4 regions of the Rhizobium mulingense genome follow, and region 3 is predicted to be linked to each of the others. Evidence: predicted binding sites of a transcription regulator. Region 3 holds the regulator's gene; each other region holds the start of a gene.

What was found. The regulator PhoB, encoded in region 3, activates phosphate uptake and scavenging genes when phosphate is short. The targets are predictions, from matches to a motif close to TGTCATNNANCTGTCAT.
Region 1: the regulator PhoB is predicted to act here: its motif matches at 4,656-4,672, upstream of olsB (l-ornithine N(alpha)-acyltransferase).
Region 2: the regulator PhoB is predicted to act here: its motif matches at 6,094-6,110, upstream of PYR71_RS21755 (alpha-D-ribose 1-methylphosphonate 5-triphosphate diphosphatase).
Region 4: the regulator PhoB is predicted to act here: its motif matches at 1,947-1,963, upstream of phnF (phosphonate metabolism transcriptional regulator PhnF).

What each region holds. Positions count from the first base shown of each region.
Region 1 covers NZ_JARFVE010000002.1:637,236-644,853, reverse strand. The annotation lists gene mutS (DNA mismatch repair protein MutS) at 1-1,114, opposite strand, end outside; gene PYR71_RS03265 (NADP-dependent malic enzyme) at 1,228-3,513, shown strand; gene olsB (l-ornithine N(alpha)-acyltransferase) at 3,730-4,608, opposite strand; gene PYR71_RS03255 (PAS domain-containing hybrid sensor histidine kinase/response regulator) at 4,718-6,997, opposite strand; gene lspA (signal peptidase II) at 7,053-7,556, opposite strand; gene PYR71_RS03245 (TrmH family RNA methyltransferase) at 7,553-7,618, opposite strand, start outside.
Region 2 covers NZ_JARFVE010000010.1:113,862-121,479, reverse strand. The annotation lists gene PYR71_RS21785 (SDR family oxidoreductase) at 1-635, opposite strand, end outside; gene PYR71_RS21780 (outer membrane protein) at 1,000-1,635, shown strand; gene PYR71_RS21775 (glutathione S-transferase) at 1,719-2,315, opposite strand; gene PYR71_RS21770 (23S rRNA (adenine(2030)-N(6))-methyltransferase RlmJ) at 2,372-3,241, opposite strand; gene PYR71_RS21765 (molybdopterin-containing oxidoreductase family protein) at 3,258-5,462, shown strand; gene PYR71_RS21760 (NUDIX domain-containing protein) at 5,459-6,037, shown strand; gene PYR71_RS21755 (alpha-D-ribose 1-methylphosphonate 5-triphosphate diphosphatase) at 6,167-7,336, shown strand; gene purN (phosphoribosylglycinamide formyltransferase) at 7,333-7,618, opposite strand, start outside.
Region 3 covers NZ_JARFVE010000002.1:505,170-512,787, forward strand. The annotation lists gene PYR71_RS02605 (aspartate aminotransferase family protein) at 1-102, opposite strand, end outside; gene PYR71_RS02610 (GcrA family cell cycle regulator) at 527-1,060, shown strand; gene phoB (phosphate regulon transcriptional regulator PhoB) at 1,539-2,222, opposite strand; gene phoU (phosphate signaling complex protein PhoU) at 2,354-3,067, opposite strand; gene pstB (phosphate ABC transporter ATP-binding protein PstB) at 3,112-3,927, opposite strand; gene pstA (phosphate ABC transporter permease PstA) at 3,943-5,265, opposite strand; gene pstC (phosphate ABC transporter permease subunit PstC) at 5,262-6,743, opposite strand; gene PYR71_RS02640 (substrate-binding domain-containing protein) at 6,911-7,618, opposite strand, start outside.
Region 4 covers NZ_JARFVE010000002.1:869,498-877,115, reverse strand. The annotation lists gene PYR71_RS04480 (carbon-phosphorus lyase complex subunit) at 1-787, opposite strand, end outside; gene phnH (phosphonate C-P lyase system protein PhnH) at 792-1,400, opposite strand; gene phnG (phosphonate C-P lyase system protein PhnG) at 1,400-1,876, opposite strand; gene phnF (phosphonate metabolism transcriptional regulator PhnF) at 2,038-2,775, shown strand; gene PYR71_RS04460 (2,3-bisphosphoglycerate-dependent phosphoglycerate mutase) at 2,821-3,456, opposite strand; gene dapB (4-hydroxy-tetrahydrodipicolinate reductase) at 3,477-4,301, opposite strand; gene PYR71_RS04450 (ABC transporter ATP-binding protein) at 4,321-6,108, opposite strand; gene PYR71_RS04445 (glucokinase) at 6,233-7,258, opposite strand; gene PYR71_RS04440 (methylglyoxal synthase) at 7,276-7,618, opposite strand, start outside.

The sequences.
Region 1 (7,618 bases), 130 kb from region 3:
TGTCGCGCAGCTTGCCGCAGAGCGAGGGCTCGTCGATCAAGAAACCGATCGAATCGAGCCGTGCATTGATGCGGGCGGGGTCGGTGAGCGGCGACATCAGCCGTTCGGCCAGAAGCCTGGCGCCGCCGCCGGTGACTGTGCGGTCGATCGCCTTCAGGAGCGAACCGTTGCGATCGCCCGATAGCGTGCGGGCAAGTTCGAGATTGGCGCGCGTGGCCGGATCGATGAAAAGGGTCGAGGCGGCACTTTCCCGCTCGGGCTGCCCAAGCGGCGGGCGCTCGGCGATCTGCGTCTTCTCGACATAGGCGACGGCGGCTGCGGCCGCGGCAAGCTCGGCGCGCGAGAAGCTGCCGAAGCCGTCCAGCGTCGAAACCCCGAAATAGCGGGCGATCCGGCCTTCGGCGCTGGCGCTGTCGAACAGAACCGCCGGCTGCGGCACCGCCGTTCGGCCGAGCACGTCAAAGACGGGTTTCAGTTCGGCATCGTGGAAGATCGTATCGGGCAGGATGAGCTCGCGCGGATCGATGCGCAGGATGTCGACGAGCAGGCGCGAACTTTCCGTCTCCGCCAGCCGGAAGACGCCGGTGGAAATATCGATCCAGGCAAGCGCCAGCGCCGGTTCGGCCCCACCGCGAATGCGGGCGAGCGACATCAGATAGTTGGATTCCGAGGGCGATAGCAGCTTTTCCTCAGTGATCGTGCCCGGCGTGACCAAGCGGACGACATCGCGCTTGACGACGGATTTGCCGCCGCGTTTCTTTGCTTCGGCCGGATCCTCGACCTGCTCACAGACGGCGACGCGGAAACCGAGGGAAATCAGCTTCTGCAGATAATCGTCAGCGGCATGCACCGGCACGCCGCACATCGGGATATCCTGGCCCATATGCTGGCCGCGCTTCGTCAGCGTGATGCCGAGCGCGCGCGAAGCCTCCAGCGCATCCTCGAAGAACAGCTCGTAGAAGTCGCCCATGCGATAGAAGAGCAGCGAACCCGGATTGTTCGCCTTGATCTCGATATATTGCTCCATCATCGGCGTCGCCGACGCACGGCTTTCCGCCGTGGCAAGCTCGGCAGCCGAAAAGGCTTCATTTCCAGTGTCTATTCGTGCGTTCACGGAGGTGCAGTTTTTCCCAAAAAAACAGGTGCCAACCCTATCCGCGCGCCGCTATAGATGACAACAGCATTTGAGGAAGAGCAAAGCGTCGCCCACAGGACGTTGGAGGATTTATGCCCGATATCGATAAGAAGGACCGGCCGGCGACATCAGTAACCGACCAGGAGGCGCTTGACTTTCATGCGATGGGCCGGCCCGGCAAGCTGGAGATCAACCCAACCAAGCCGATGGCAACGCAGCGCGATCTGTCGCTGGCCTATTCCCCGGGTGTCGCCGTGCCCGTCAAGGCAATCGCCGCTGATCCGCAGACGGCCTACGACTACACTGCGCGCGGCAACATGGTCGCGGTCATTTCCAACGGCACGGCGATCCTCGGCCTCGGCAATCTCGGCGCGCTTGCCTCGAAGCCCGTGATGGAAGGCAAGGCGGTCCTCTTCAAACGCTTCGCCGATGTCGATTCCATCGACCTCGAGATCGATACGGAAAATGTCGACGAGTTCATCAACTGCGTGCGCTTCCTCGGCCCCTCCTTCGGCGGTATCAACCTCGAGGATATCAAGGCGCCGGATTGCTTCGTCATCGAAAGCCGGCTGCGCGAGCTGATGGATATTCCGGTCTTCCATGACGACCAGCATGGCACGGCGATCATCGCCGCCGCCGGCCTGATCAATGCGTTGGAGCTGACCGGCCGCGACCTGAAGACGACCAAGCTCGTCTGCAACGGTGCGGGCGCGGCGGCGATCGCCTGCGTCGAGCTCATCAAGGCGATGGGCTTTGCCCCTGAAAACATCATCCTTTGCGACACCAAGGGCGTCATCTACCAGGGCCGCACCGAGGGCATGAACCAGTGGAAATCGGCGCATGCGGCAAAGACCGACGCCCGCAGGCTGGAAGATGCGATGAAAGGGGCCGACGTCATTTTCGGCTTGTCGCAGAAGGGCGCCTTCTCGGCCAAGATGATCCGCTCGATGGCGGATCGGCCGATCATCTTCGCCATGGCCAATCCCGATCCCGAAATTACCCCGGAAGAGGTGGCCCGCATTCGCGACGACGCCATCATGGCGACGGGCCGCTCGGACTATCCGAACCAGGTCAACAACGTCCTCGGCTTCCCCTATATCTTCCGCGGCGCGCTGGACGTGCGCGCCTCGACGATCAACGACGCGATGAAGATCGCCGCAGTCAAAGCGCTGGCCAATCTGGCCCGCGAGGATGTTCCCGATGATGTGGTCGCCGCCTATCAGGGCAACCGGCCGCGTTTCGGGGCGCAATATATCATCCCGGTTCCCTTCGATCCGCGGCTGATCTCGGCCATCCCCGTCGCGGTCGCCCAGGCCGCCATCGAAAGCGGCGTTGCCCGCAAGGTCATCACCGACATGGCCGGTTATGCCCGCGAGCTTTCGGCCCGCCGCGATCCGATCGCCTCGACGCTCGCCAGCCTCTATGAGCGTGTGCGCCGCCGGCCGAAGCGCATCGTCTTTGCCGAAGCCGAGGAAGAGCAGGTCCTGCGCGCCGCACTGTCCTATGCCAACCAGCAGCTAGGCACCGCTCTGCTGCTCGGCCGCGAGGACTTGATCCGGGCGACGGCGGAGCGCGCCGGCATCGATCTCAACCGCCCTGGCCTCGAGATCGTCAATGCCCGCATCTCTACCCGCGTCGAGGCCTATATCGATTACCTCTATGCCCGGCTGCAGCGGAAGGGTTATCTCCACCGCGATGCGCAGCGGCTGATTCACAACGATCGCAACCATTTCGCCGCCAGCATGGTGGCGCTCGGCGACGCCGACGGCATGGTGACGGGCATCACCCGCAACTATTCGACCGCGCTCGAGGATGTGCGCCGCTGCATCGACGAGAAGCCCGGCCACCGCGTCATCGGCGTGTCGCTGGCGCTCTGCCGCGGCCGCACCGTCTTCGTTGCCGATACCGCGGTGCACGACATGCCGAGCGCCGAAGAGCTTGCCGATATCGCCGAAGAGGCCGCCGGCCTCGCACGGCGCATGGGCTATCCGCCGCGTGTCGCGTTGCTCGCCTATTCCACCTTCGGCCATCCCTCCGGCGAACGTTCCGAGCGGGTCCGCGAGGCGGTGAAGATCCTCGACAGGCGCCGCGTCGATTTCGAATATGACGGCGAGATGGCCGCCGATGTCGCGCTGAACCGCAAGGTGATGGAGCAATATCCGTTCTGCCGCCTTTCCGGCCCCGCCAACGTGCTGGTCATGCCGGCCTTCCACTCGGCTTCGATCTCGACCAAGATGCTGCAGGAACTCGGCGGTTCGACGGTGATCGGCCCAATCCTCGTCGGCCTCGACAAGGCCGTGCAGATCACCTCGATGGGCGCCAAGGACAGCGATATCGTCAACATGGCGGCGATCGCTGCCTACGGGGCGGGTTCGTAAACCGGCCTCTGCCTCCAATTCGAGACGGCATTTAGCGCCCGGCCGGCAGCACGTCGGCCGGGCTGCGCCACTTTGGCCGTTTTGCGGCAATCTACCGGGCGGCCTATGGGGAGAACCCGTCGGACACGAGAAGGCGATCGGATCTATGAGGGCGCCGATCGGACAACCCGGCAGGTTTGCGCCAGGGCAGCATGCAGCAAGCTGGCCAGAGAAGGTCTAGCTCGCGAAGCGGCCGGCGTCGGCGCCGTAATAGTTCAGGTAGCGGTCGGAAATGCTGGAGATCGGCAGCACGATCAGCACGTCGGTCGTGTTGAAGGCGTGGTCGATGACTGCGCTGGAGCCGACCATTGCGCCGAGGCGCAGATAACCCTTGATGAGCGGCGGCAGGGCCATCAGCGCCCGCTTCGGGTTGACCGCCTCGACCGGCATCAGGTCCATGTTGCGGGCGAGATGCGGCAGTGCGCCGACGGCCCATTCATCCTTCGCCAGCACATTATGGTAGAGGAAGGACAGGGCGAGCGCATGGCTTTCCAGATAGACGCCGGGGAACGAGGCGCAGCCGAACATGGCGCTCATCCCGTGCTTCAGCGCATAGGCCCAGTTGCCCTGCCAGAGAAGCTCGACGGTGCGCTTGGTGCGGTATTCCGGCAGCACGCAGGAGCGGCCGAGCTCCATGAAGCGCTTGTCCGGATGCTTGGCGAGAAGCCCCTCGATCTCGAATTCGGAAGCCGAGTAAAAACCGCCATTGGCCATGGCGACATCCTGGCGCAGCAGCCGATAGGTGCCGACGATCTGGTCTTCAGAATCGCCCTCGATCGCACGGTCGAGAACAAGCAGATGATCGCAGAAGGCATCATAGGCGTCGACATCACGCTGGCGGCGCATGGCGTCGAGCGGCAGCTGTGCCTTCATTTCGTCGACGAAGACGCGGTAGCGCACTGCCTGGGCGGCGTCGATCTCGCGCGCCGTGCGGGCAAGGCGCGTTTCCAGATTGCCGATGCGGCCAAGGATCTCGCCGTCCTTCTGCGCAGCAGCCGTCGACGGCCGTGCAGCCTCGGCTGTGACGTCACGATTGAGAATGTCGATGGAGGACATGGCGATTCTCCGGTTGCCGGCTTATCGACGCCATAAAACACTTCTGTACGACAGGAAAGTGACATATTGCATTTCCCGAGGCAAGACGCGTACCGGTCCCCACGGGGCTCTATCGTGCCTCTGCCCGGCGGGCGGAAAGTGCTGCTACCGCCTGAACTTCGGTCAGCAGCCGCAGCGGGTCGACCGGCTTCACCATGACCCGGTTGGCGCCGTTGAGCAAGACCTGGCGGCGCGATTCATCGCTCTTGTCGGCGGTCAGCACGATCACCGGCACGGGCGCAAGATCGAGCCGCCGTTCGTGACCGCGCAGCCGTGCCAGCATGTCGATGCCATTGCCGCCCGGCATCGACAGATCGCTGATGATGATGTCGGGGCGGGTATCGGCCTCGCCGAGGGCGCAATCGAGCAGCGTCTCGAAATCTTCGACATGACGCACCTTGTGGCCGCCTTTTTCCAGGACGACGCGCACCAGCATGGCGTTGATCGGATCGTCCTCACCGAGCAGGATGCTGAGCCCGCTCGCCGCCACCCTCGCCTCCGCCACCGAAAGCCCGAAGCCCGGCTGGTTGTCGTTCAGCGCGTCGCGCTTTTCCATGCCGCGCATGCGCCCGCGCAGCACATCGATCAGCGACTGTTCGCGCAGCGGCCGGATGAGCCAGGCATCGAACAGGTCGAGCGGATGGGCGCTGCGTTCTTCAGGGTTGACGAGCAGAACCTTGCGCAGGCCGAGCGCGGCGATTTCGGCGCGGTCGGCAAGGTGAGTGGAAAATTCCGCCGACATGCGGTGGTCGACGATGATATCGGTCGGCCGGCCGCCGCCATTGGCCATGCCGAGCAGCTTTTCCCGCGCCGTCTCGCCGTCACCGACGAGATGGCAGACCCCGCCGAGCGCGGTGATGGTCTCGGCGATGGCGGTGCGCGCCGCCCCTGCCGGCGCCAAGAGCACGACGCTGTTGCCGGCAAGCAGCGTGTTTCGCCGGTCGGGCCGTTCGCTGCCGATCTCGACGGGAAAGCGGATGGTGAATTCGCTGCCGAGGCCCTTTTCGCTGGCAACCGTCAATGCGCCGCCGAATTCGCGCATGATGCGCGCCGAGATTGCAAGGCCGAGCCCGGTGCCGCTGCTCTTGTCGGCGACGGTGCCGCCCTGCTCGAACTCGCCGAAGACGCGCGCCTGCTCCTCCGCCGTCATGCCGGGACCGCTATCGGCCACGGTGATCAACAGGTTGCCGGCGTCAAGCGAGACGCGGATGAAGACGCCGCCGACCTGAGTGAACTTCACGGCGTTGCCAATGACGTTGAACAGAACCTGGCGCAGCCGCGCCGGATCGAAGCTCATCTGCTCCGGCACGTCGGATGACACGGTGGCGCCGATTTCGATACCCTTTTCGTGCGCCCGGTGGGCGAGCATCTCGACGACGCTCTCGAGCAGCTTGCGCAGGGATTCGGAGCGCGGGTGCAGCTCGAAGCGGCCGACCTCGATGGTGGAGAAATCGAGCAGATCTTCGACGAGCTGCGTCAGCGCGTGGCCGGATTGGCGGATATTGGTCAGATAATTCTGCTGTTCCTGCGTCAGCCGCGTCTCCGCGAGCAGATGGGTCATGCCGAGGATGCCGGAAAGCGGCGTGCGCACTTCGTGGCTGACGGTGGCGAGCAGCCTGGATTTGGCGGCGCTGTTATATTCGGCCTTCTGGCGGGCCTCCTCGCGGCTCTGCGCGATCAGCCGCTCTTCGGTGACGTCGCGGGCAACGCTCTGCAGCAACAGGCGGCCGTTCGCAGGATCGCGGGTGACGACGTCGCGCCAGACGAAAATGCGCTGGCCTTCCGGTGTCGAGATTTCGACATCGTAGCAATGTGGGATCGGACCGGGACGGAAGGCGAGGCCGATCTCCTCGCAACTGCGTCCTTCCGGATGCAGCCGTCCGGTCAGACGGCGAAACGTATCGTTGGCGGAGATGATGCGCCGGTCCATGGTGCGGCCGACCGTGATGTCGCCGAGCACGTCGTGCACGTCGGCGAACAGCTTTGTGCCGTCGTTGCGCTCCGGCAGCGATTGGCCGCCCGGCTTGTTTGCCCCCCGCCGGCGGATCGTCAGGACGAGGTAACCGGCAAGCACCGCCAGGCCGAGAACGACAAGCCCGCCCGGCAGCAGCAACGGATGGCCGGCATGGGCAAGCAGCATGAGGATCGTTGCGGCAAGCAGGCCGGCGCCGCGCAGCCAGTAGAACAGCAGGCGCCGTGTCGGGTCGGGCGCCTGGCGCTGATTGGCTTCCGCATGTGCGCTTGCATGTGGTCGCAGGGAGGGCTGCCCCATCCGCTCCTGATGCGGCGTGGTGGCGGGTCCGCCGAAGGCGGCGGACAATCTTTCCTGCAACTGTCCCAGGTTGTGCATGCTATCTGGCTAACATGAGGCCCCTTCCGAATGCCTTCAGGAATTCGATAAGATTTTAGCGGCCGGCCTTTTTCGGCAGCAACAGCTCGTCGAGAATGACGCAAGCCGCGCCGATGGTGATGAAACTGTCGGCGAGATTGAAGACCGCGAAGGACCAGCTTTCGGTATAAAAGAGGATGTAGTCGATCACATGCCCGTAGGCGAAGCGGTCGACCAGATTGCCGATCGCGCCGGCGATGATCAGCGCGTAACCGAGATGAGCGAGCCAGCGATCTTTGGCGGTGCGGTACCACAGCCAGATGACGAAGGCGACGATGATGAGCCGCATGCCTACGATGAACCAGCCGTCCATGCCCGACAGCATCGAAAAGGCGACGCCGAGATTATAGGTGCGGTAGAGCGCCAACATCGGAAGAACCGGCACGGCTTCTTGCAGCGGCAGGTAATGGTCGACGGCGATCTTGACGATCTGGTCGATGAGAACGGCGGCGACGATGAAGAAGAGGATCGGCGCTGGGCGCGCAAAGAGCGCGGGGCGTGCATGCGTCTGTTCGGTCATTTGCCCTCGGCAAGTGAGAGGAGATGGCGGCGCACCTCGAAAAGCATGATGGCGGTGGCGAC
Region 2 (7,618 bases), on a different contig from region 3:
GGCCCTGCCTTCATGATAAGCCCGTCTATCTGAGCCTGGAAGTCCTCTTCCGATTGCCGCGCACTGCGCACCGTCGGGCCGGGGCCGATGGCGTTGACTCGCAGCTTCGGCGCAAAGGTCTGTGCCATCGTCTGCGTCGCGGTCCACAGCGCCGCCTTCGAGAGCGTATAGGAATAGAAGCCCGGATTGAGCGCCCAGACGCGCTGGTCGATGATGTTGACGATCAGTCCGTTCGTTTCGTCAGGCAACTGTTCGGCAAAGGCTGCGGCCAGAATCGAGGGCGCGCGCACATGGATATCGAAATGCTGCGCCCATGCTTCCGCATCGAAAGCGCGAGCCGAATCCTGGCGGAAGATAGAGGCATTGTTGACCAGCAGGTCGATCGGACCGAGTGCTTCCGACGCTCTTTTTATCAGTTCGCTAGTTTCGCCGATATCGGTAAGGTCGGTCTTGAGCGCGATCGCCTGATATGCCTTCCGCCGCAATTCCGCCGCCAGCTCTTCGGCTTCGCCGAGGGAGCCGTTTGCATGGATGGCGACGGAAAAGCCATGTGCAGCAAGGTCTTCGGCGATTGCCCGGCCTATTCTCTTGGCAGCCCCTGTTATTAGGGCCGCGCGAAGTCTTTTGTGGTTCAAAATCTTGCCTTCTGATCCCGCGAGTCTGTTGGCAGACTATATAGGTGGCCGGGGAGATTATATAAATAGGCCGCTGCGGCTGCCTTCGTCGCCCTGATATTCTATGTATTATTTAAGAACGCGATTTCTTAAAATAAGTATTTTAAGTTTAACACTTTGGTATGGTTAATGAAGTGTATGTTGCGCTTAAGCAACATCGAATTTCAGCCATGCGGCCGCCACAATGATATCACAATTTGGCTCTTTCAAATCCGCATTTCAGTTTCAATTTCAGCCTCGATCCGGAAGGGACATCTGGCAATTTCCCCGCCAATGCTTCGCTGATAGACAGATGAAAGCGGCGCGGGACTGAAAGGAGAAAAGTATGCGTGTACTCATTGCTGGCCTCATGGCCTCTGCTTTTGCAATCGCGGGCATCTCGGCAGCTCAGGCGGCCGATGCCGTCGATCAGGTTCCGGAAGCACCGGTCGCCCAGGACGCCCCGGTCAAGCCGGCCGGCAACTGGGAGGGCTTCTACCTCGGCGGCGCCGGCACCTACAATATGGGTGACTTCGGCTCCGACCGTCACACCTACGGTTTCGGCGGCCAGGTCTTCACCGGCTATAACTGGCAAGCAGGCCAGATCGTTTACGGCGTTGAATCCGATCTCGGCTACAGCGGTGACGACGTTTCCTCGGGCGGCGTCAAGAACAAGTATGGCTGGAACGGATCCGTCCGTGGCCGCGTCGGCTACGACATGAACCCCTTCCTGCTCTACGGCACGGCCGGTCTTGCCCTCGGCAATGTCAAGGTTTCCGATGGCACCTCGGACGAAAGCAAAACGAACTACGGCTACACGGTCGGCGCCGGTGTTGAAGCCTTCGTGACCAACAACATCACGACGCGCCTGGAATATCGCTACACCGACTACCAGAGCAAGGATTACGACCTCGACTCCGGCAGCTTCTCGCGCGGTTACGACGAGAACAGCGTCAAGCTCGGTATCGGCGTCAAGTTCTAAGCCGACTGGACAGAAATACGAGGAAGCCGGGCACGTCGCCCGGCTTTTTTGTTGGCACGATCCTTCGTAAATCGGCTGCCGGATCAGGCGCTGGCCTTGAGCTCGCTATGAGCCGGGAATTTCTTTTCGAATTGCGCCAGCCAGTCGATCAACGGTCCATGATCGGCTTCCCATTGGTCCTTGAATCGAAGGTCGAGATAGTCGAGCATGGCGGCGAGTGCAAAATGTCCGCCATTGAGCCTCTTTCCGAGTTTCGGCGGCTTGGCGCTGAGATGGGCAAGCCCGGCCGTCACCTTCTTCCATTGCCGGTCGATCCAGGGCTGATGGACCTTTTCCTCGTCGCGGAAGCGCCGCTCGTAGACGATCGTGAGCAGGCAATCGCAAACGCCGTCGCACAGCGCTTCGAGGACTTCCGCATCGGTGCGCTTGCTCTTCTTGGATGGATAGAGCCCGCCCTTCGCCAGCCGGTCGAGATAATGCATGATCGCCACGCTGTCGAAGATCGAAGCGCCGTCATTGGTCAGAAGGGTGGGAATTTTGCCGAGCGGATTGTTGTCCACCAGGATCGCCGGCCCGGTATTGGTGTCGACTCGGATGGCGTTCAACTCGATACCCAGGAAATGCGCGGCCATCCGCACCTTGCTGGAATAGGGCGATGCGGGCGAACAAAGGAGCTTCATGGGACACCTGACGAGATTGTGGATGGCGCGGACTATCCCCGAAGCCGGTTGCAGGGTCAATCGCCCGCGGCCGTCTTGTTCTCGCCGCGCAGCCAGAAGGCGCGGTGCGAAGCGAAACGGTCCTGCGCCAGATGGTCTTTCAGCGCCGGCAGCAGCTGATGCAATTCGTCCTTCAGCGTGAAAGGCGGATTGACGATAACGAGGCCGGAGCCCGTCAGTCCCGTTATGCCGCGATCGCTGCGCACGGTCAGTTCGGCGCAGAGCATTTTCGGAATGTCGAGCGACTGCAGCGTCTCGTGGAATTCCTTGATCGGGGCGCCTTTCTTCAGCGGATACCACAGGCAGTAGGTGCCGCCGGGAAAGCGCCGATAGGCCCTCTCCAGCCCCTTGGCCAGACGCTGATATTCGTCCTCTTCCTCGAAGGGCGGATCGACGAGTACGATGCCGCGCTTTTCTTTCGGCGGCAGATGCGCACCGAGCGCCAGCCAGCCGTCGAGTTCGGTGATGCGGGCATGGTGATCGCCTTCGAACAGCCGGTGCAAGCGGGCATAGTCCTCGGGATGCAGCTCCATCGCCGACAGTCGGTCCTGCGGCCGGAATAGCATGCGCGCCAGTTTCGGCGATCCGGGATAAAAGCGTATGCCGCCCTCGGGATTGAGTTCGCGAATTGCCGAGAGGTAGGGTTCCAGCAGCTCGGAAACCTGCGGTCCGAGGTCGGCTTCCATCAGCCTGCCGATGCCCTCAAGCCATTCGCCGGTTTTCTGCGCCTCCTCGGAGGAAAGGTCGTAGAGCCCTGTGCCGGCATGCGTGTCGAGCACGCGGAATCCGCCTTCCTTCTTCTGCATGTAGCGGATCATCCGCGCCAGCACGGCGTGTTTCAGCACATCGGCAAAATTGCCCGCGTGGTAGATGTGGCGGTAGTTCATTTTCGCTGATGTCCGTATGAATTCGCGTCATGGGGAGTTTTTCTGGCTTTTGGCCATTCCAGGCTTGGAATATACAAATGCCATGAACATTGCGACCCCCATCGACGCCAAATCCCCGAAGTCGGACACCAGGCTGGGCCACACGGCCTGTCCACACGATTGTCCCTCCACCTGCGCGCTGGAGGTCGAACTATCTGAGGACGGCCGCATCGGCCGCGTGCGCGGCGCCAATGATCATTCCTACACCGCGGGCGTCATCTGCGCCAAGGTCGCCCGTTATGCCGAACGTCTTTACCATCCCGAGCGGCTGATGCATCCCTTGCGCCGCAGCGGCGCCAAGGGGGCAGGGGAGTGGCAGCAGATCTCCTGGGACGACGCGCTGGATGAGATTGCCGAAGCCTTCGTCAAGGCCGAGGCACGTGACGGAAGCGAGGCGATCTGGCCCTATTTCTACGCCGGCACCATGGGCTGGGTGCAGCGCGATTCGATCGACCGTCTGCGCCACGCCAAGCGCTATTCCGGTTTCTTCTCGTCGATCTGCACCAATCCGGCCTGGACCGGCTTCACCGTGGCGACCGGCGTGCTGCGCGGCCCCGACCCGCGCGAGATGGGCCGCACCGATTGCGTCGTCATCTGGGGCACCAATGCGGTTTCGACCCAGGTCAACGTGATGACCCACGCCATCAAGGCGCGCAAGGAGCGCGGCGCCAAGATCGTCGTCATCGACATCTACGACAATCCGACGATGAAGCAGGCCGACATGGCCTTGATCGTCAGGCCCGGCACCGACGCGGCACTGGCCTGCGCCGTCATGCATATCGCCTTCCGCGACGGCTATGCCGACCGGGATTATATGGCGAAATATGCCGATGATCCCGAAGGTCTCGAAGCGCATCTGAAAACCAGGACGCCGCAATGGGCGGCCGATATCACCGGCCTTTCGGCCGAGGAGATCGAGGCCTTCGCCCGCCTCGTGGGCGCGACGAAGAAGACCTTTTTCCGCCTGGGCTACGGTTTCACTCGCCAGCGCAATGGCGCGGTCGCCATGCATGCGGCCGCCTCGGTCGCCACCGTGCTCGGCTCCTGGCAATATGAGGGCGGCGGCGCCTTCCATTCGAACAGCGATATCTTCCGCATGAACAATGCGGAACTGACCGGCCGCTCGATGAAGAATGCCGATATCCGCATGCTCGATCAGTCGCAGATCGGCCGCGTGCTGACCGGCGATCCGGTGGCCCTGCGCCATCGCGGCCCGGTAACGGCAATGCTGATCCAGAACACCAATCCGGCCAACATCGCGCCCGAGCAGCGCCTGGTCAGACGCGGCTTTGCCCGAGACGAGCTGTTCGTCGCCGTGCATGAGCAGTTTATGACCGAGACTGCCGAGATCGCCGATATCGTCATTCCGGCGACGATGTTCGTCGAGCATGACGATATCTACCGGGCCGGCGGCCAGAACCATATTCTGCTCGGGCCGAAGCTGGTCGAGCCGCCGCCAACCGTGCGCACCAATCTCTTCGTCATCGAGGAGCTGGCAAAACGCCTCGGCGTCGCCGATCGTCCCGGCTTCGGCTTCACCGCACGCGAGATGGTCGACCGCGTGCTCGAATCGAGTGGCCTGCCGGGTTACGACTATTTCCTCGAACACAAATGGTTCGATCGTCAGCCGGCTTTCGAGGAGGCGCATTTCCTCAACGGTTTTGCCCATCCCGATGGCAAGTTCCACTTCCGGCCGGACTGGATCAACCAGCCGGCGCCGAACAAGCCGCCGGCGGCGATCGGCGCGCTCGGCCCGCATGGGGAGCTTCCTGTCTTCCCCGATCAGGTCGATGTCATCGAAGTGGCCGATCCCGAGCATCCCTTCCGCTTGGCCACGTCGCCGGCCCGCAACTTCCTCAATTCGAGCTTTTCCGAAACCAAGACGTCGCGTCAGAAGGAAGGTCGTCCCGAGGTCATGATCAATCCTGTTGATGCCGAGGCCAACGGCATTGCGCATGGCGACCTTGTCCGCATTGGCAACGGCCGCGGCGATCTGCGCATCCACGCCCGCATCACCACCGAGGTCAGGCCGGGCGTGCTGATCGCCGAGGGCCTCTGGCCGAACAAGGCGCATGTCGACGGCGAGGGGATCAACGTCCTGACCGGCGCCGATCCGGTCGCGCCTTATGGCGGCGCGGCCGTGCACGACAACAAGGTCTGGCTTCGTAAGGACACGGTATGATGCAGCCGAAATCACGGGTGAAGATCGTCGGCGAGGAAATCCTGTCGAATGGATGGACGCGGCTGAGCAGCTATTTGCTCGACTATATCGACCGCAAGGGCGCGACCCAGCGGCTGAAGCGGGAGGTCTACCACCGCACGCCGGCCGCTTGCATCCTGCTCTATGATCCGAAACGCGATCTCGTCGTCCTCGTGCGCCAGTTCCGTCTCGCCGTCCATCTCAACGGCGATCCCGCCTGGATGATCGAGGTGCCGGCCGGCCTTCTTGACGACGACCATCCCGAACAGGCGATCCGCCGCGAGGCGATGGAGGAGACCGGCTACCGCCTGCGTGAGGCTCGCTTCCTTTTCAAATCCTATCCCTCGCCCGGCGCTATCGCCGAGGTCGTCCATTTCTTCGTTTCTTTCATCGATACCGCCGACCGCATCGCGGAAGGCGGCGGTCTGGCCGAGGAGCATGAGGATATCGAGGTTCTTGAAATTCCGCTGGACGAGGCAACCCGGATGATCGAAACCGGCGAGATCTTCGACACCAAGACGATCGTGCTGCTGCAGTGGGCAGCCTTGAACAGATAGCGGATGAGGCGGTTGAGCCCATGACGTTTTCCAGGTTGAGATAATAGCGCTTACGATTTCATACGAATGTCATGGAGCGGTTCTATCCGCTGCGGGCTTGCCAATCTCGGATCGGTCAGGAGAAGGCCTATGTGGCTCAGTAATTTCACCCTCGTTCTCCCCGACCAGGTGGTGAGCGAAGGTTCCGTGCGTGTTGAGGATGGCGCTATCGCCGAAATCCAGCCGGAGCCGGTGGTGGCGGCTGCGATTGATGGCGGCGGACGGCTGCTGATGCCGGGATTCGTCGATCTGCACGGTGACATGATCGAGCGCGAGATCGCGCCGCGACCGAATGCGACCATGCCGATCGATTTCGGCATCCACGAGCTCGACAAGAAACTTGCCGCCGCCGGTGTGACGACGGCCTTTGCCGCTGTCTCCTTCGCCACTGAAAGCGTCTACGGCCATGTCCGCTCGCTGGAGACGACGTCGGCGGTGATCGAGGGCATCAACCGGCTGCGCGACGATCTGCTGATCGACCACCGCGTCCACGCCCGCTATGAAATCACCAATGTTGGCGCAGCGCCTGCGCTCGAGCGCCTGCTGAATGCCGACCAGATCGACATGGTTTCGCTGACCGACCACACGCCGGGGCAGGGACAGTACAACAACCTGCAAAGCTATATCCTCAGCATTTCCGAGCGCCGCGCCATCTCCGAGGAAATGGCCGCCGAGATCGTCGCCAAGCGCATCGCCATGCGCAATAACCCGGACATCGAGGCCAAGCTGAGAGAGATCGTCGCGCTGTCGCTGAAGCACAGGCTGTCGCTTGCCTCGCATGACGATGACAGCGTCGAGAAGGTTGCCGAAATGCACGACCTCGGCGTTACCATCAGCGAGTTTCCGGTCACCGCCCCGGCAGCCGAAGAGGCGCGCCGCCGAGGGCTCTGGACGCTGATGGGTGCGCCGAACGCGTTGCGCGGCCAGTCGATGTCGGGCAATCTCAGCGCTCTCGATGCCGGAAGGGCGGGCTTGCTCAGCGTCATCGCTGCCGATTATCACCCGGCCGCTTTCGTGCCCGGCATCTTCAAGCTCGCCGACACGGTGGATGGCGGCCTGCCGGCCGCCGTCGCCATGGCGACCGGAAACGCCGCCCGCTCCGCCGGCCTCCTGGACCGGGGCGAAATCGCCATCGGCCAGCGCGCCGATCTGGTGGCGGTCGAGCCGGGCGACATCAACCGCATCCGCGCCACTTTCCGCGCCGGCCGCTTCGTCTACAGCGACGGCACGCTGCATCCGTTGCGGGCGCTGGCGGCTTAAGCGCGATCGCCGATCAGCGAGATGAGCTCAGCTTTGGGCGCAACGCCCGAAGCCTCGGCGCCGATCGCCTTGCCGCCTTGCATCGTCACGCGGCCTTCGGCAAACAGCCGCAGCGCCTGCGGATAGATCTGGTGTTCGACGGTCAGCACCCGTGCGGCAAGGCTTTCGGCCGTGTCGCCGAAAAGTACCGGAACGGCGGCCTGGCCGATCACCGGTCCCTCGTCCATGCCTTCGGTAACGAAATGTACGGTGCAGCCGGCAATGCGCATGCCGGCGTCAATG
Region 3 (7,618 bases):
ATAACGCTCGCCGCCTTCGGTGATCAGCCACACGCCCTCGCCTCGCTCGAACCGCAGCGGGGCACGAGAATAGGTGTCATAAAGCGGCGCGGCTTCGGCCATGGCGCGGGTCTCCCGATCAGCGTTGTCAAGTACGGACTCCGGCTAAGAAAACCAGGCCCGAAAAATCAAAAATGCCGCCTTTCGGCGGCGATCGGTACTATTTCCTTTTCGCGCTGCAATGTCAACAAAACTGCGGCCTTAGCGGATGCAGCAAGCTTGCACAGCGGCATTTTCAGCCTTCAACAGGCATTATTGCAGAAATGACACGCAGGGGCAGCAAGTTGGGGAAAACTACGAATTCGATTCATCCGGATTCCCGCGACTCTTGTCACGGAGTCAGCCTCACACTAGGTTAAAGTTCAATTACTAGACTGCATGCGGCGGAACTAGTCACCAAAATTGATCAAGCGTTTCTTGTTTCGGAGGCTTCCGGGACAACGGTGAGGGATTCTGCCATCACCAACGCAAAAGGTGGAGACAGGGCATGAACTGGACAGACGAGCGGGTCGAGAAACTCAAGAAGCTGTGGTCCGAAGGGCTCAGCGCCAGCCAGATCGCGGCGCAGCTCGGCGGTGTCAGCCGAAACGCCGTTATCGGCAAGGTACACCGGCTGAGCCTGCCGGGCCGCGCCAAGGCCGGCGGCACGGCGACGGCGGCGCGCACGCCGAAGCGCCAGACATCGGCGCCGCGCGCGCCGAACTACGCCTCCCGAATTACCACCCGCACCGTTACCCGCCAGCAGGGCGCAACGATGCTGAAGGAAGAGATCGAGATCGAAACGATCGAGGAAATGGAATATGTTCCGAAGGGCAATGTGGTTGTGCCGATCTCGCGCCGCCTCGGCCTGACGGAACTGACCGAACGCACCTGCAAATGGCCGGTCGGCGATCCGCTGAAGGAGGATTTCCACTTCTGCGGCTGCGAATCCCCCGACAATTCGCCTTATTGCAGCTATCATCAGAAGCTCGCCTATCAGCCGGTCAATGAACGGCGCCGGGCGGCAGCGCGGGTCAGCTGAGCGAGCGGACCAGTCATGGAAATGCGAAACGGGCCCGCGCGGCCCGTTTTTTTGTGGAGCGACGGAGCTGTGGCGTTAGGTGCTGATACGGCAAAGAGCGCAAACCCGTCCAGATCTTAGATCAATTCCAGGAAACGCCTGAAGCGGTTTTTTCAAGGACTCCATTAGAGGACTCTTGTTTCCATGAAAGGCTGAATCGCTCTAGCTTAGTTGCTCCAGACGTCTCGCTTCTTGCCGGTCGTCCTCCCCAAACTCCGTCATCCCAGGGCTTGCTCCTGGGATCCACAACCAAGCACGCGGCTTCAATTGTTTGTCTGCAGTTGGATGCCATGGCCGCGCGGTTCCAGCAGCATGGATCAGGGTCAAGCCCTGGGATGACGGAGGAGAAGTGGTGCCGAACACGCATAGGCTGCGCTGGCGCATTGCGAGTGGAAAGGCTGCACCGGTGGGAACGCCGACCACACACACTTCCTGCGCCTCACGCTTCCATCGAATAGCCGGCGCCGCGCACGGTGCGGATGACGTCCTGCATGTTGGAGAAATTCAGCGCCTTCCGCAGGCGGCCGACATGGACGTCGACGGTGCGTTCGTCGACATAGATATCGTGGCCCCAGACGCCGTCGAGCAATTGCGAGCGGGAGAAGACGCGGCCCGGCGACGACATCAGGAATTCCAGCAGGCGAAATTCGGTCGGACCGAGGCGGACCTCGCGGCTCTTACGATGGACGCGGTGGGTTTCGCGGTCGAGCTCGATATCGCCGCATTTCAGCACCGAGGACAGCACCTCGGGGCGGGCGCGGCGCAGCATCGCCTTGACGCGGGCGACGAGCTCGGGGGTTGAGAACGGTTTGACGACGTAATCGTCGGCGCCGGTGGAAAGCCCGCGGACACGCTCGCTCTCCTCGCCGCGCGCCGTCAGCATGATGATCGGCAGACGCTCGGTTTCCGGCCGCATGCGCAGGCGCCGGCAAAGTTCGATGCCGGAGACGCCGGGCAGCATCCAGTCGAGGATGAGCAGGTCGGGCGTGCGCTCCTGAAGCCTGATTTCGGCCTCGTCGCCGCGCAGGATGGTATCGACCTCGAAGCCTTCCGCTTCGAGATTATAGCGAAGGAGCACGCTGAGGGCCTCTTCGTCTTCAACAACTGCAACTCTCGGGATCATGCGTGTTCGTCTCCTCGCGCATGATCCTTAAATCCGGAGTGATTTAAGCCAGGATCCCGCGCAAAATCAGAAATTGGCTGCGACCTCTTTGCGCGCCCCGAACGGGCACGCACGCAATGGGCTCGACACGGTTATTCCGTGGCGGCACCGACGGTGTTGGCACTGTCATCCTTCGGACGATCGCCTTCCGGCTGGGCTCCCGTCGCCATGTAGTAGATCGTTTCGGCAATATTGGTGGCATGGTCGCCGATGCGCTCGATGTTCTTGGCGCAGAACAGAAGATGCGTGCAGCTCGTGATGTTGCGCGGATCCTCCATCATATAGGTCAGGAGCTCGCGGAACAGCGACGTGTACATCGCGTCGATCTCGTTGTCGCGCTCGCGGATGGCGGTCGCCTTGTCGGCGGCGCGCGTCGTATAGACGTCGAGCACTTCCTTGAGCTGGACGAGCGCCAGCTCGGACAGGTGCTCGAGGCCGCGGGCGAGCTTGCGCGGAACGCCGGTGCTCTGCACGGCGATGACGCGCTTGGCGGTGTTCTTGCCGAGGTCGCCGACACGTTCGAGATCGGCGGCGATGCGGATCGAACCCATGATTTCGCGCAGGTCCGCGGCCATCGGCTGACGGCGGGCGATGGTGACGATCGCCTTGTCACCGATTTCGCGTTCGGTGTGATCGAGGATCACATCGTCAGAGATGACCTTCTGCGCCAGCGCCGTGTCGCCGTTGACCAGGGCGCGAACGGATTCGGCGACCATCTGCTCGGCCAGGCCGCCCATTTCGGAAATTCGCCTGGAGAGGAACTTCAGATCATCATCATAGGCAGAATAAATATGTGTCGATGCCATGGGGCTTTGTCCTCGAATAACGGGAAGGCTTCGGATTGCCGCAATCAGCCGAAGCGACCCATGATGTAGTCCTGGGTGCGCGGATCGTCCGGGTTGGTGAACATCTTGTCGGTATCGTTCTCCTCGACGAGGTTGCCGAGGTGGAACATGGCGGTGCGCTGCGACACGCGCGCGGCCTGCTGCATGGAGTGGGTGACGATGACGATCGTGTAGTTTTCGCGCAGCTCATGAATCAGTTCCTCGACCTTGGCGGTGGCGATCGGGTCGAGCGCAGAGCAGGGTTCGTCCATCAGGATGACCTCGGGGCTGACGGCGACGGCGCGGGCAATGCACAGGCGCTGCTGCTGACCGCCGGAGAGGCCGGTGCCGGATTCATGCAAGCGGTCCTTGACCTCGTTCCAGAGGCCGGCGCGCTGCAGGCTGCTCTCGACAATCTGGTCAAGGTCGGCCTTCGACTTGGCCAGGCCATGGATGCGCGGGCCATAGGAGACGTTTTCATAGATCGTCTTCGGAAACGGGTTCGGCTTCTGGAAGACCATGCCGACGCGGGCGCGAAGCTCGACGACGTCGATGTCGGGATCATAGATATCGTCGCCGTCGAGGGTGATCTTGCCGGCGACGCGGCAGCCGTCGATCGTGTCGTTCATGCGGTTGAGGCTTCGCAGGAAGGTCGACTTGCCGCAGCCCGAGGGGCCGATCAGGGCGGTTACGGTGTTTTCGCGGATGTTCAGGTTCACATCGAAAAGCGCGCGCTTCTCGCCGTAGAAAACCGAGACATCCTGGCCGATCATCTTATACGGGACGTTGCTCATCTTCTGATCCAGCGCCTTTTCAACTGCAGCTTCCGTCAACATGTTCATAATGTTTAACTCCGTTTACCAGCGGCGCTCGAAGCGACGACGCAAGAGGATGGCGCCCATGTTCATGACAATCAGGAACAGGAGCAGGACGATGATGGCACCCGAAGTACGCTCCACGAAGGCACGTTCGGCCTCGTTCGCCCACATATAGACCTGCACGGGCAAGGCCGTCGAGGGCTCGAGCGGTGTCGCTGGCGCATTGGCGACGAAGGCGACCATGCCGATCAAGAGCAGCGGCGCGGTTTCGCCGAGCGCATGCGCCAGGCCGATGATCGTGCCGGTGAGGATGCCGGGCATGGCAAGTGGCAGGACGTGGTGGAACACCATCTGCATCTTCGAGGCGCCGAGACCGAGGGCTGCAGCGCGGATCGACGGCGGCACGGCGCGCAGCGCCGCGCGGGTGGCGATGATGATCGTCGGCAGGGTCATCAGCGTCAGCACCAGGCCGCCGACCAGCGAAGCCGAACGCGGCAGACCGATGAAGTTGATGAAGACGGAAAGGCCGAGCAGACCATAGACGATCGAGGGAACGGCGGCGAGGTTGTTGATGTTGACCTCGATCAGGTCTGTCAGCTTGTTCTTCGGCGCGAACTCCTCGAGATAGATCGAGGCGGCAACGCCGATTGGCAGGGAAAGCGCCAGCACGATCAGCATCAGGTAGAGCGAGCCGATGAGAGCGACGCCGAGGCCTGCCGCCTCAGGACGGCTGGAATTGCCGTTGACGAACAGGCCGGTGTTGAACTGCTTGTGGAGAGCGCCGCTCGCCTTCAGCTGGTTCATCCAGGTCACCTGCTTGTCGTTGACCTTGCGGTTCTTCTCATCGACGGAGAGATCGATCTGGCCCTTGTTGGCGCTGTCGATATTGGCGTCGGCGAGCAGCGATACATTGACCGTCTTGCCGATCAGCGAGGGATCGGCGACGACCATATCGCGCAGCTGGATCGGCGCGCCCTTGGAGAGCATGGCGGTCGCCTCGCGCACATCAGGCTTGCTCGACGCATTGATGTTCAGCTGCTTGACGATCGCCTCGCGCAGCAGAACCGGGTAATTGGCGGCAACCAGCACCGAAGGATCAGTCGCACGCTTGTTGTTCGGGTCGATCGTCTTCTCAGTGAATTCGATCGGCAGGGTGATCGCCGTCTGCTGAAAGGCCGTGTAGCCCTTGCCGATCACCGTCCAGAGCAGGATGAACAGGAAGACGAGACCGAAGGTGATAGCGGCGATGCCATAGGCCTGGAACCGGCGCTCGGCGGCGTAGCGGCGCTTGATGCCGATATCGCGGCGGGCAGGCGCCTTGGAGATGGTGACGCCTGATGTGGGAGAAACAATATCCGTCATTCGTACTGCTCCCGGTATTTGCGCACGATGTAGAGCGCGTAGATATTGAGGCAAAGCGTGATGCAGAACAGGGTGATGCCGAGGGCAAAGGCAACCAGCGTCTGCGGCGAGGTGAACTCAAGGTCGCCTGTCAGCTGGTTGACGATCTTGACGGTCACCGTCGTCATCGGCTCGAAAGGATTGATCTGGATGCGGGCGGCGACACCGGCGGCAAGCACGACGATCATGGTCTCGCCGATGGCGCGCGAGGCGGTCATCAGCAGTGCGCCGACGATGCCCGGAAGAGCCGCCGGCAAGACCACCTTCTTGATGGTTTCGGAGCGGGTGGCGCCGAGACCGAGGGAACCGTCACGCAGCGCCCGCGGCACGGCCGTAATGATGTCGTCCGACAGCGAGGACACGTAGGGGATCAGCATGATGCCCATGACGATGCCGGCCGTCAGAACGCTCTGCGCCTGGATGAAGTTGCTGTAAGTGCCGGACAGAAGGCCGCTGATCTGAGCGGAGAAATCGCGCAGGAAGGGACCGACGGTGACGAGCGCGAAGAAGCCGTAGACGATTGTCGGAATGCCGGCCAGCACTTCGAGAAGCGGCTTGGCGACCCCGCGCAGCTTCGGCGAGGCGTATTCGGCCATGTAGATGGCGGCAAAGAGCCCAACCGGTACGGCGACCAGCATGGCGACCAGGCCGATATAGAGCGTGCCGAGCAGCAGCGGGATCAGGCCGAACTGGCCGAAGGAGGAGCTGCCGGCGCCGGCAAAGCGCGGATCCCAGACAGTGCCGAAGAAGAATTCGCCGGCGGGAACGACGGCAAAGAAGCGCGTGGCTTCCGACAGCATCGACAGCACGATGCCGACCGTCGTCAGGATGGCGATCGAGGAGGCAAGCAGCAGCGCCCAGAGCATGACTCGCTCGACGCGGTTGCGGGCGCGGAAGCGGGGCGCGATGGCGCGCAGCGCATAGAAGGCGCCGGCGACGGCCAGAACGAACACGATCGCGGTCATGGCCATGCGGCTCGTCAGGCTCATAGCGTTGAGCGTCTTGGCGGCCTCGACCATATAAGGCTGCGGCTGGCCGGCGAGCGGCACGCCCTTCTCGCTGAGCTTGGCCTGCAGCGCGGCCGTATCGTTTGCGACCGCGGCGACTTCGTCAGGAGTCAGCATCGTCAGGCCGCGGGCGACCGTCGCCACCATCGAATAGCTCAGATCCTGCTCGACCGCGGCCTGGGCCTTGACGTCGTCGGGGAAAGCACCGCGAACGGAAGACTGGATGATGCCGGGGCTGACGGAGAGCCAGATACAGAGAACGATGAGGGCTGGAAGAACGGCCCAGATCGCCGCATAGGCGCCGTAATAGGCCGGCCGTGAATGCAGTGCGGAGGATCTGCCCCCGGCAAGTGCTGAGGCACGGCTGCGCGCCACGAGATAGGCGGCGGCGCCGATCACCACAAGGCACAGAAGTATGACGGATGTGCTCATTCGTTACGTCCCCAGGCCCATGGCCCCCAAAAAGCCGGCGGCTTCATCAGCCTGCCTTCGGCTTCCAATCATGGAGAAGAAATTCAACCCTGCACCGGACATGCCGGCACGCAGGAGCATTAGCAAGGCCGGCGCGGGCTCAGAGAGCACCGCGCCGGGCAACGTTATTACATGGACTTGCCGGCTTCGACGTCCTTGCGGATGGCGTCGCGCTCGGCATCCGGAGCGGCAACGAGGCCGTACTCGGCCAGCGGGCCGTCGGGGCCGATCATCTGGTCGGATACGAAGAAGTTGACATATTCCTTCAGGCCCGGAACAGCGCCGAGATGTGCCTTCTTGACGTAGAAGAACAGCGGGCGGGAAACCGGGTACGTGCCGTTGGCGATGGTTTCGGTGGACGGAACGATGCCGTTCACGCTGGCGACCTTGAGCTTGTCGGCGTTGTTTTCATAGAAGGAAAGGCCGAATACGCCGACGCCGGTCTTGTTGGCGGCGATGCGTGCGAGGGTTTCCGGATAGTCGCCGTCGATGTCGACTGCAGCGCCGTCCTTGCGGACTCCGACGCAAGCCTTGCCTTGAGCAGCCTTGTCGGAGATTTCCTTGGCGATGACGTCGAGGGCGCCGGAAGCCTTGCAGCCGGCGGCGAGGACGTTCTGTTCGAAGACTTCGCGCGTGCCGTGCTTTTCACCCGGGATATAGGCGGCGATATCAACAGCCGGGAGCTTCGGGTTGACTTCCGACCACTTCTTGTAGGGGTTGGCGACGAGCTTGCCGTCGACGACAACCTGGGCAGCGAGGGCCTTGTAGATGTCGGCCGGAACGTAGGCGACATCGGGGTTGCCGGAGTCGGTTGCGAAGACGATGCCGTCATAACC
Region 4 (7,618 bases), 360 kb from region 3:
CCTTGAACTGGTTGACCATCTGGCATTCGGTGATCTGGATCGTACCGAGCGAGACGGCGAAACCGAGTTCCGGCACGTCGAATTCGACTTCGACCTCGCCGATGCGGATCTCACCGGTGAAGGGATGGTTGCGGCCGTAGCCGCGCTGGGTGGAGTAACCGAGCGCCAGCAGAAAGCCTTCGTCGCCGCGGGCGAGCGCCTGCAGGCGAAGGTCACGGCTCATCGGGAATTCCATCGGCTCGCGCGTCAGGTCGCTGACCTCGTGATCCTCCGGCATGTCGCCATCGGTCTCAATCAGGCCCTCTTCGCCGAGGATTTCCGAGACTCGCATGACGCGGCCGGTCTCGGCGGCGCGCTGCGCCGGCGTCTCGACCGCTTCGTCGGCAAGCAGCGATGGATCGAGCAGCCGGTGGGTATAGTCGAAGGTCGGCCCGAGGAGCTGGCCGCCCGGGAGATCCTTGTAGGTCGCCGAGATACGGCGTTCGATCGTCATATCAGCCGTGTCGAGCGGCCTGGAATAGCCGAAGCGCGGCAGCGTCGTGCGGTAGGCGCGCAGCAGGAAGATCGCCTCGATCATATCGCCGCGCGACTGGCGGATGGCGAGCGCGGCGAGCGTGCGGTCGAAAAGCGAGGCTTCCGCCATGACACGGTCGACGGCAAGCGCCAGCTGCGCGACGATCTGGTCGATGCCGATCGCCGGCAGCGAACGGTCGCCGCGCCTGCGGTCGGCAAGCAGGCGGTGGGCATTGGCAATGGCGGCTTCGCCACCCTTGACGGCAACATACATGAGCTCAGATCTCCGTTGCTGTGATCTTGGTGGTGCGCGGCAGGCAGAGGAAGCGCTCGTCCGATGTCAGCACGATGTCGATGCCGCGCGGAAAGGGCGCGCGGTTCTCGGTCCAGAGCCGAAGGAAGGTCTCCGGCATCCCAACAGGTGCGATCTCTGTCACACTCTGGATGCCGGGGCCGATCAGCGCCAGTCCGCGGCCACCTTCGAGGGCGGAAAGTTCGATGATGAGCGTCGTCGAGCGGTCGGGATATTCCTGCGTGCCAGAGGCGAAGAGGCCGAAGGGGCAAAGCGCGGCACCGGCTTCGATGAAGGCGAAGCGTGCCTCGGCCTTCTCCGTGGTCAGCGGCGCGCCGGCGTGGAAGCCGAGCCATTCCGGCACAGCGGATTTCGTCAGCCCCGGCGAAAGCCAGACCGGCGTGTCGTGGTCGCAAAGCGTCAGCGCGATCGCGCCGGCGGCAATGCCGAGCGGCGCAGGCGGTGTGACATCGGGCTGAACGGTCTGGATCGTGCCGGGACGGGCCATGCCATCCATCAGCATCTTGAAGACGCTCTGGGCGTGGAAGACCGGCTCTGCAAAGCCGCCGGTCAAGGCTTCCATGTTGAAATCCATCAGTTGTCTCCCCGCACCATGGTGAAGAAATCGACGCGGGTCGCCGCCGTCTCGTCGGCCTTACGGCGTTCGGCAGCGGCGATCCGCTCAGTGATCGGTAAAAGCAGCGCCCGTTCGACGAAATCCTTCGTCGCTTCCTCCTGCCACAGCGCATCGAAGATCGCCGCCAGGCGCGCCTTCTCGCGGTCGGTGCCGAGCGCCTGCGCATGGCCGACCGAGCCGGAGTCGAGCCGGACCGTCGCGCGCGTGACCGTCACCTCGCCAAGATTGAAGGGAGCGCCGCCGCCGCCGATGCGTCCGCGCACCATCACCAGCCCGGTCTCCGGTCCACGAACCGGATGCGCCGCAGGCTTTTGCGGCAACGCATCCCAGGCCGCCGAGAGTTCGCTGCGTTCTGCGCGCGCCAACAGATCGGCGGCGCGTTTGCGCCCCGATGCCATCTGTGACGCAGCGTTGTTCCTGTCCGCTGATTTCATCGCCGCTTTCCTCGAAATGTCTATTGATATAGACAACCGCACAAGTTAGACTTATTCCTAAAACGATGCCGTGACAAGCGTGTGACACCCTGGAGCGCCTCCGCGTCCTTTCAGGCGTGTGAAGGGTGTTAAAAGGCGCGAAATGGCAGGGCGGGGATGGAATGGCGGGATTGAATCAGGTGCAAAGGCAGACCGGCGTGGCGCTCTGGCGTCAGATCGCCGACCGAATTCGCGAGGCGATCGGCAACGGCGCCTATGACGAAACCGGAATGGTGCCACCCGAAACCGTCCTGGCGCTGCAATTCGGCGTCAACCGGCATACGGTGCGTAGCGCATTGGCAGCCTTGGCGCAGGAAGGCATCGTTCGTGCGGTGCAAGGTCGCGGCACGCTGATCGAGCGCAAGGAGCGGCTGAGCTTCCCGATCACCCGGCGCACGCGTTTTACCGCCGGCATTGGCGATCAGGCGCGCGAGATGCGCAGCCTGCTGCTGGATGAGGTGACGGAGGAGGCGAGCGCCGAGGTCGCCCGTTGGCTGGGCCTGAAGCCGGGCGCACAGGTGATCCGGCTGGAAACGTTGCGCGAGGCCGACAGGCGGCCGGTGTCAAAGGCGACGAGCTGGTTTCCCGCCGAGCGTTTCGCCGGGATCGGCGAGGCCTACCGTAAACATCAATCGATCACCAAAGCTTTCGCCGAACTTGGGCTGGCGGATTATGTTCGGGCGACGACCGAGGTGACGGCGGCCCATGCCGACACGGCCGATCTGGCCGATCTCGAACTCACCCCCGGTGCGATCCTTCTGATCGCCAAGGCGATGAATACCGATCTTGACGGCGTGCCGGTGCAATATTCGATCAGCCGGTTTGCGGCCGACCGGGTGCAGTTCACGATCGAGAATTGATACATGCGCCGTGCCAGCCGTCGTCGGCTGGCGCGGCGATTGGCTTCAATGTGCGCCGGACATGTCGCCGAGCACTTCCTTGGAAGCGACGGTGGAATCGGCGTTCAGCTTGTAGACCATGGGAACGCCGGTCGCGAGGTTGAGGGCAAGCACGCCTTCCTTGCTCAGCTTGTCGAGCACCATGACCAGCGAACGCAGCGAATTGCCGTGGGCGGCGACCAGCACCTTCTCGCCCCTGAGCACGCGCGGCAGGATATCGGTGAGATAATAAGGCCAGACGCGGGCGCCGGTATCGCGCAGGCTTTCGCCGCCGGGCGGCGGCACGTCGTAGGAACGGCGCCAGATATGCACCTGTTCCTCGCCCCATTTGGCGCGGGCGTCGTCCTTGTTCAGCCCGGAGAGATCGCCATAGTCCCGCTCGTTCAGCGCCTGGTCGCGGATCGTCGGCAGGTCGGGCTGGCCGACCTTGTCGAGGACGAGCTTCAGCGTGTGTTGGGCGCGCACCAGCGCCGACGTATAGGCGACGTCGAATTTGATCCCGTATTCGGCGAGTGCTGCGCCGCCGGCATTGGCTTCCTGGATGCCGAGCTCGGTCAGATCGGGATCCTTCCAGCCGGTGAAGAGATTCTTCAGGTTCCAGTCGCTCTGGCCGTGGCGAACGAGGACGAGGGTTCCGCTCATCAATATGTCTCCGAATGTCGTTATTGGGAAGAAAGCCCGAGCACGTCGAGCATGGAATAGAGACCCGGCTTCTTGTCGCGCGCCCAGAGAGCCGCCTTGATGGCGCCGCGCGCGAAGATCGAGCGGTCGGCCGCACTGTGCGACAGGGTGACGATTTCGCCTTCTCCGGCGAAAAGCACGGAATGTTCGCCGATGACGGAGCCGCCGCGCAGCGTCGCAAAGCCGATCGTGCCCGCTTGCCGAGCGCCGGTATGGCCGTCGCGCACCCGGACCGATTTCGAGGCGAGATCGATATTGCGCCCCTTGGCCGCGGCCTCGCCGAGAAGAAGCGCGGTGCCGGAAGGCGCATCCACCTTGTGCTTGTGGTGCATTTCCAGGATTTCGATGTCCCAGTCAGCGGGTTCGAGCGCCCGGGCTGCCTGCTCGGCGAGCACGCTGAGCAGATTGACCCCGAGGCTCATATTGCCCGACTTGACGACGCGGGCATGGCGGGCGGCCGCGGCGATCCTGGCATTGTCGTCTTCCGAACAGCCGGTGGTGCCGACGACATGGACGATGCGGGCCTGGGCGGCAAGGCCTGAAAATTCCACCGTCGCCGCCGGCGAAGTGAAGTCGAGCACGCCTTCGGCATGCAGGAAGGCATTGAGCGGATCGTCGCCGATGATGACGCCGGTCGGGCCGAGCCCGGCAATCTCGCCGGCATCCTTGCCGACGAACGGCGACCCGGGGCGCTCGACGGCAGCATGCAAAGTCACGCCCTCGATGGAATGGATGAGCCGGATCAGCGTCTGTCCCATGCGCCCTGCCGCGCCGACCACCACCAGTTTCATCGCAGCATCGCTCATTTCGGTCTCTCGTATCAGCTCAGTTTGAATCGGAAGCCGAAGGCCTCTGCAGATTGTTGAGGCGAGCGTAAAGACCGTCGCTGACCTTCGCAAGCGTCTCGTGATTGCCTTCTTCCACGACCCGGCCCTGCTGCATGACGACGATCTTGTCGGCGCGCACAACCGTCGAAAGCCGGTGGGCGATGACGACGACGGTGCGTCCGGTCATCGCCTCGTCGAGCGCCTTCTGGACGGCGGCTTCGGATTCGGTGTCCAGCGCCGAGGTCGCCTCGTCGAGAAGCAGGATCGGCGCATTGCGCACCAGGGCCCGCGCAATCGACAGCCGCTGGCGCTGGCCGCCCGAAAGCGTTACGCCGTTTTCGCCGACCGGCGTATCGTAACCCTGTGGCTGGGCACAGATGAAATCATGCGCATAGGCAAGCCGGGCTGCCTCTTCTACCTCGGTATCGGTCGCCTCCGGCCGGCCATAGCGGATGTTGTCGCGGATCGTGCCCTCGAACAGGTAAGGCTGCTGCGAGACGTAGGCGAGCTGCTGGCGCAGCGATTTCTTGGTGATGTGGGCGATGTCCTGCCCGTCGATCAGGATCTCGCCCTCGCGCGGGTCGTAAAAGCGCGGAATGAGGTTGATGACGGTGGATTTGCCGGCCCCCGAGGGCCCGACCAGGGCCGTCGTCGCGCCCCCCTCGGCGATGAAGCTGACTCCGCTCAGTACGCTCTCATTGCCGTAGCCGAAGGAAACGTTGCGGAATTCGATCCTGGCTTGCGTCACCGTCAGCGGCTGAGCATCCGGCAGGTCGCGCTGGCGCGGCTCCATGTCGAGCAGTTCATAGATCATTCGCGCATTGACGACGGCGCGCTCCATCTGCACCTGCAGGCGCGCAAGCCGGCGGGCTGGGTCATAAGCCAGCAGCAAGGCGGTGACGAAGGAGAAGAAGGCGCCAGGCGGCACGTTGTAATAGATCGAGCGGTAGGCGGCATAGGCAAGCACGCTGGCAACGGCAAAGCCCGCAAAGCTCTCGGTCAGCGGCGAGGTGCGTTCGGAAAGCCGGGCAATCCGGTTTGCCCGGTTTTCAGCACCTTTGATAAGTTTGTTGACCTTGCGTTCCAGCTCCTCTTCCATCGTGAAGGCTTTCACGATGGCGATGCCTTGGATCGTCTCCTGCATGGCGCCCAGCACGTGGCTGTTCAGATGCACGGCTTCGCGGGTTGCCGAGCGCAGCCGTTTGGAAACATAGCGAAGCGCATAGAGCAGCGGCGGCGCCATGATGAACACGGCAAGGCTGAGCAGCGGGTCCTGGAGGACCATCACGCCGATCAGCGAAACGAAGGTCAGGAGATCGCGGACCGTCGACGTGATCGTGAGGTTGAGCACGTCGCGAATGCCGCTGACGTTCTGGCTCACCTGCGCGGCGATATGGGCCGAGCGCGCTTCGCTGAAGAAGCCGACGGAAAGCGTCATCAGATGCGCGTAGAGGCGGCGCTGATATCGCGCGACGATATCGTTGCCGACCTTGGAAAGCGCCACCGCCTGACCGTAGCTCGCAAAACCGCGCAGCACGAAGGCGACGAAGATCGAAAGACAGATGATCCAGACGACGTCGGCGCGGCGATTGGCGAAGGCCTCATCGATGATCGCCCGCATGATCCAGGCAGTGAACGCCGTCGAAAGCGCCACGATGATGAGGCAGGCAATCGCGAAGACATAACCCCAGAGATGGTCGCGGCCGTTTTCAGCGATGATGCGCTTCAGGATGCCGGTGACGGTATCGCTGCTGACGCTCTGCTTTCTGCTTTCCGCCGCTTCCAATAATGAGCTTTCCTGTCTCGACCCAACGCGGCGCAGGGGGGCGACGCGTGCTTTTGGCGGCTCTATAAAGAGTTGGGATCGGTTTGGCTAGAGTGCGGCGCGTCCGGGTGGGACGCGCACTGGATCAGCGCCGCCAGCGGCGGCCTTCCGTCGAGACGCCGAAATTGGCCGGCATGCGCGCATAGGAGGAAAGCCCGGCAAGGGCTGCCAGCGGATGCGTCACTACATAGGTCGGGATGGTGCGAAGCAGCGCAGTATGCGGCGCCTTGTCCTCGAAGGCCTGCCGGAATTCCGGCTTCTTCAGCGCGGGGAGGATCTTCTGCGAGATGCCGCCGGAGAGGTAGACGCCGCCGCGTGCCATGAACACCATCGCCATGTCGCCGGCCACGCGGCCGAGATAGGTAGCAAATAGCGAGACGGTCTCGACGGCGGCCTCGTCGCTGCCGGCGAGCGCGTGCGAGGTGATGTCGGCCGGATCCTTCATCGTCGGCTGGATGCCGTCGACGATGCAGATGGCGTTATAGAGATTGACGAGGCCGCGCCCACAGAGGATCTGCTCGGCCGAGACGCGGCCTTCGATCGTCTCGATATGCGGGAAAATCTCATAGTCTCGCTTGCTGCGCGGCCCGAGATCGATATGGCCGCCTTCGCCTGGAACCGGGATCCAGCTGTGCTGGGCATGCACGAGCCCGCCGACGCCGAGGCCGGTGCCGGGCCCGAGCACGACGCGTGACGCGATCATGTCGCCGGTGGCATTGCCGATGCGCTCGCGGTCTTCATCCGACAGGGCGGCGATTGCCAGCGCCTGTGCCTCGAAATCATTGACGACGAGCACGTCCTCGATGCCGAGACCCTCGATCATCGTTCTCGGCCGCACCACCCAGTCGCAATTGGTCAGCGGGATCTCGTCGTCGTTGATCGGCCCGGCCACGGCGAGGATCGCTGAACGCGGCTGCACAGCGGTCTTGTCGAGCACGCCGTTTTGGATCGCTTCGTCGATCGTCGCGAAATCCGCCGTGCGCACGTTCGGAAACTGCTTCGGCTCGGCATAGGCATCGGACAGGATGGAGAAGCGGGCATTGGTGCCGCCGATATCGCCGATCAGGATCGGGAAGGGCAGCGGAGCGGTGCTTTGGTTCGGTTTTGGCATGGCCGGTTCCGTGCTGATCAGGCTTCGAGGGTGGGAAGGAGCTTTATAGCGGTCGCGTGGTTGAGCGCCATCGGAATGTCGTAGACGATCGCCAGCCGCATCAACGCCTTCACGTCGACATCATGCGGCATCGGCGTCAGCGGATCGACGAAGAAGATCAGCGCATCGACCTCGCCGGTCGAAATCAGCGCGCCGATCTGCTGATCGCCGCCAAGCGGCCCGCTTTTCAGCCTGGTGACGTTGAGATCGGGAGCGGCGTCGAGCACGCGCCCGCCGGTCGTGCCTGTGGCGACGATTTTCCAGCGCGAGAGAAGATGCTCGTTGGCGCGGGCGAACGCCGCCATGTCATCCTTCTTCTGG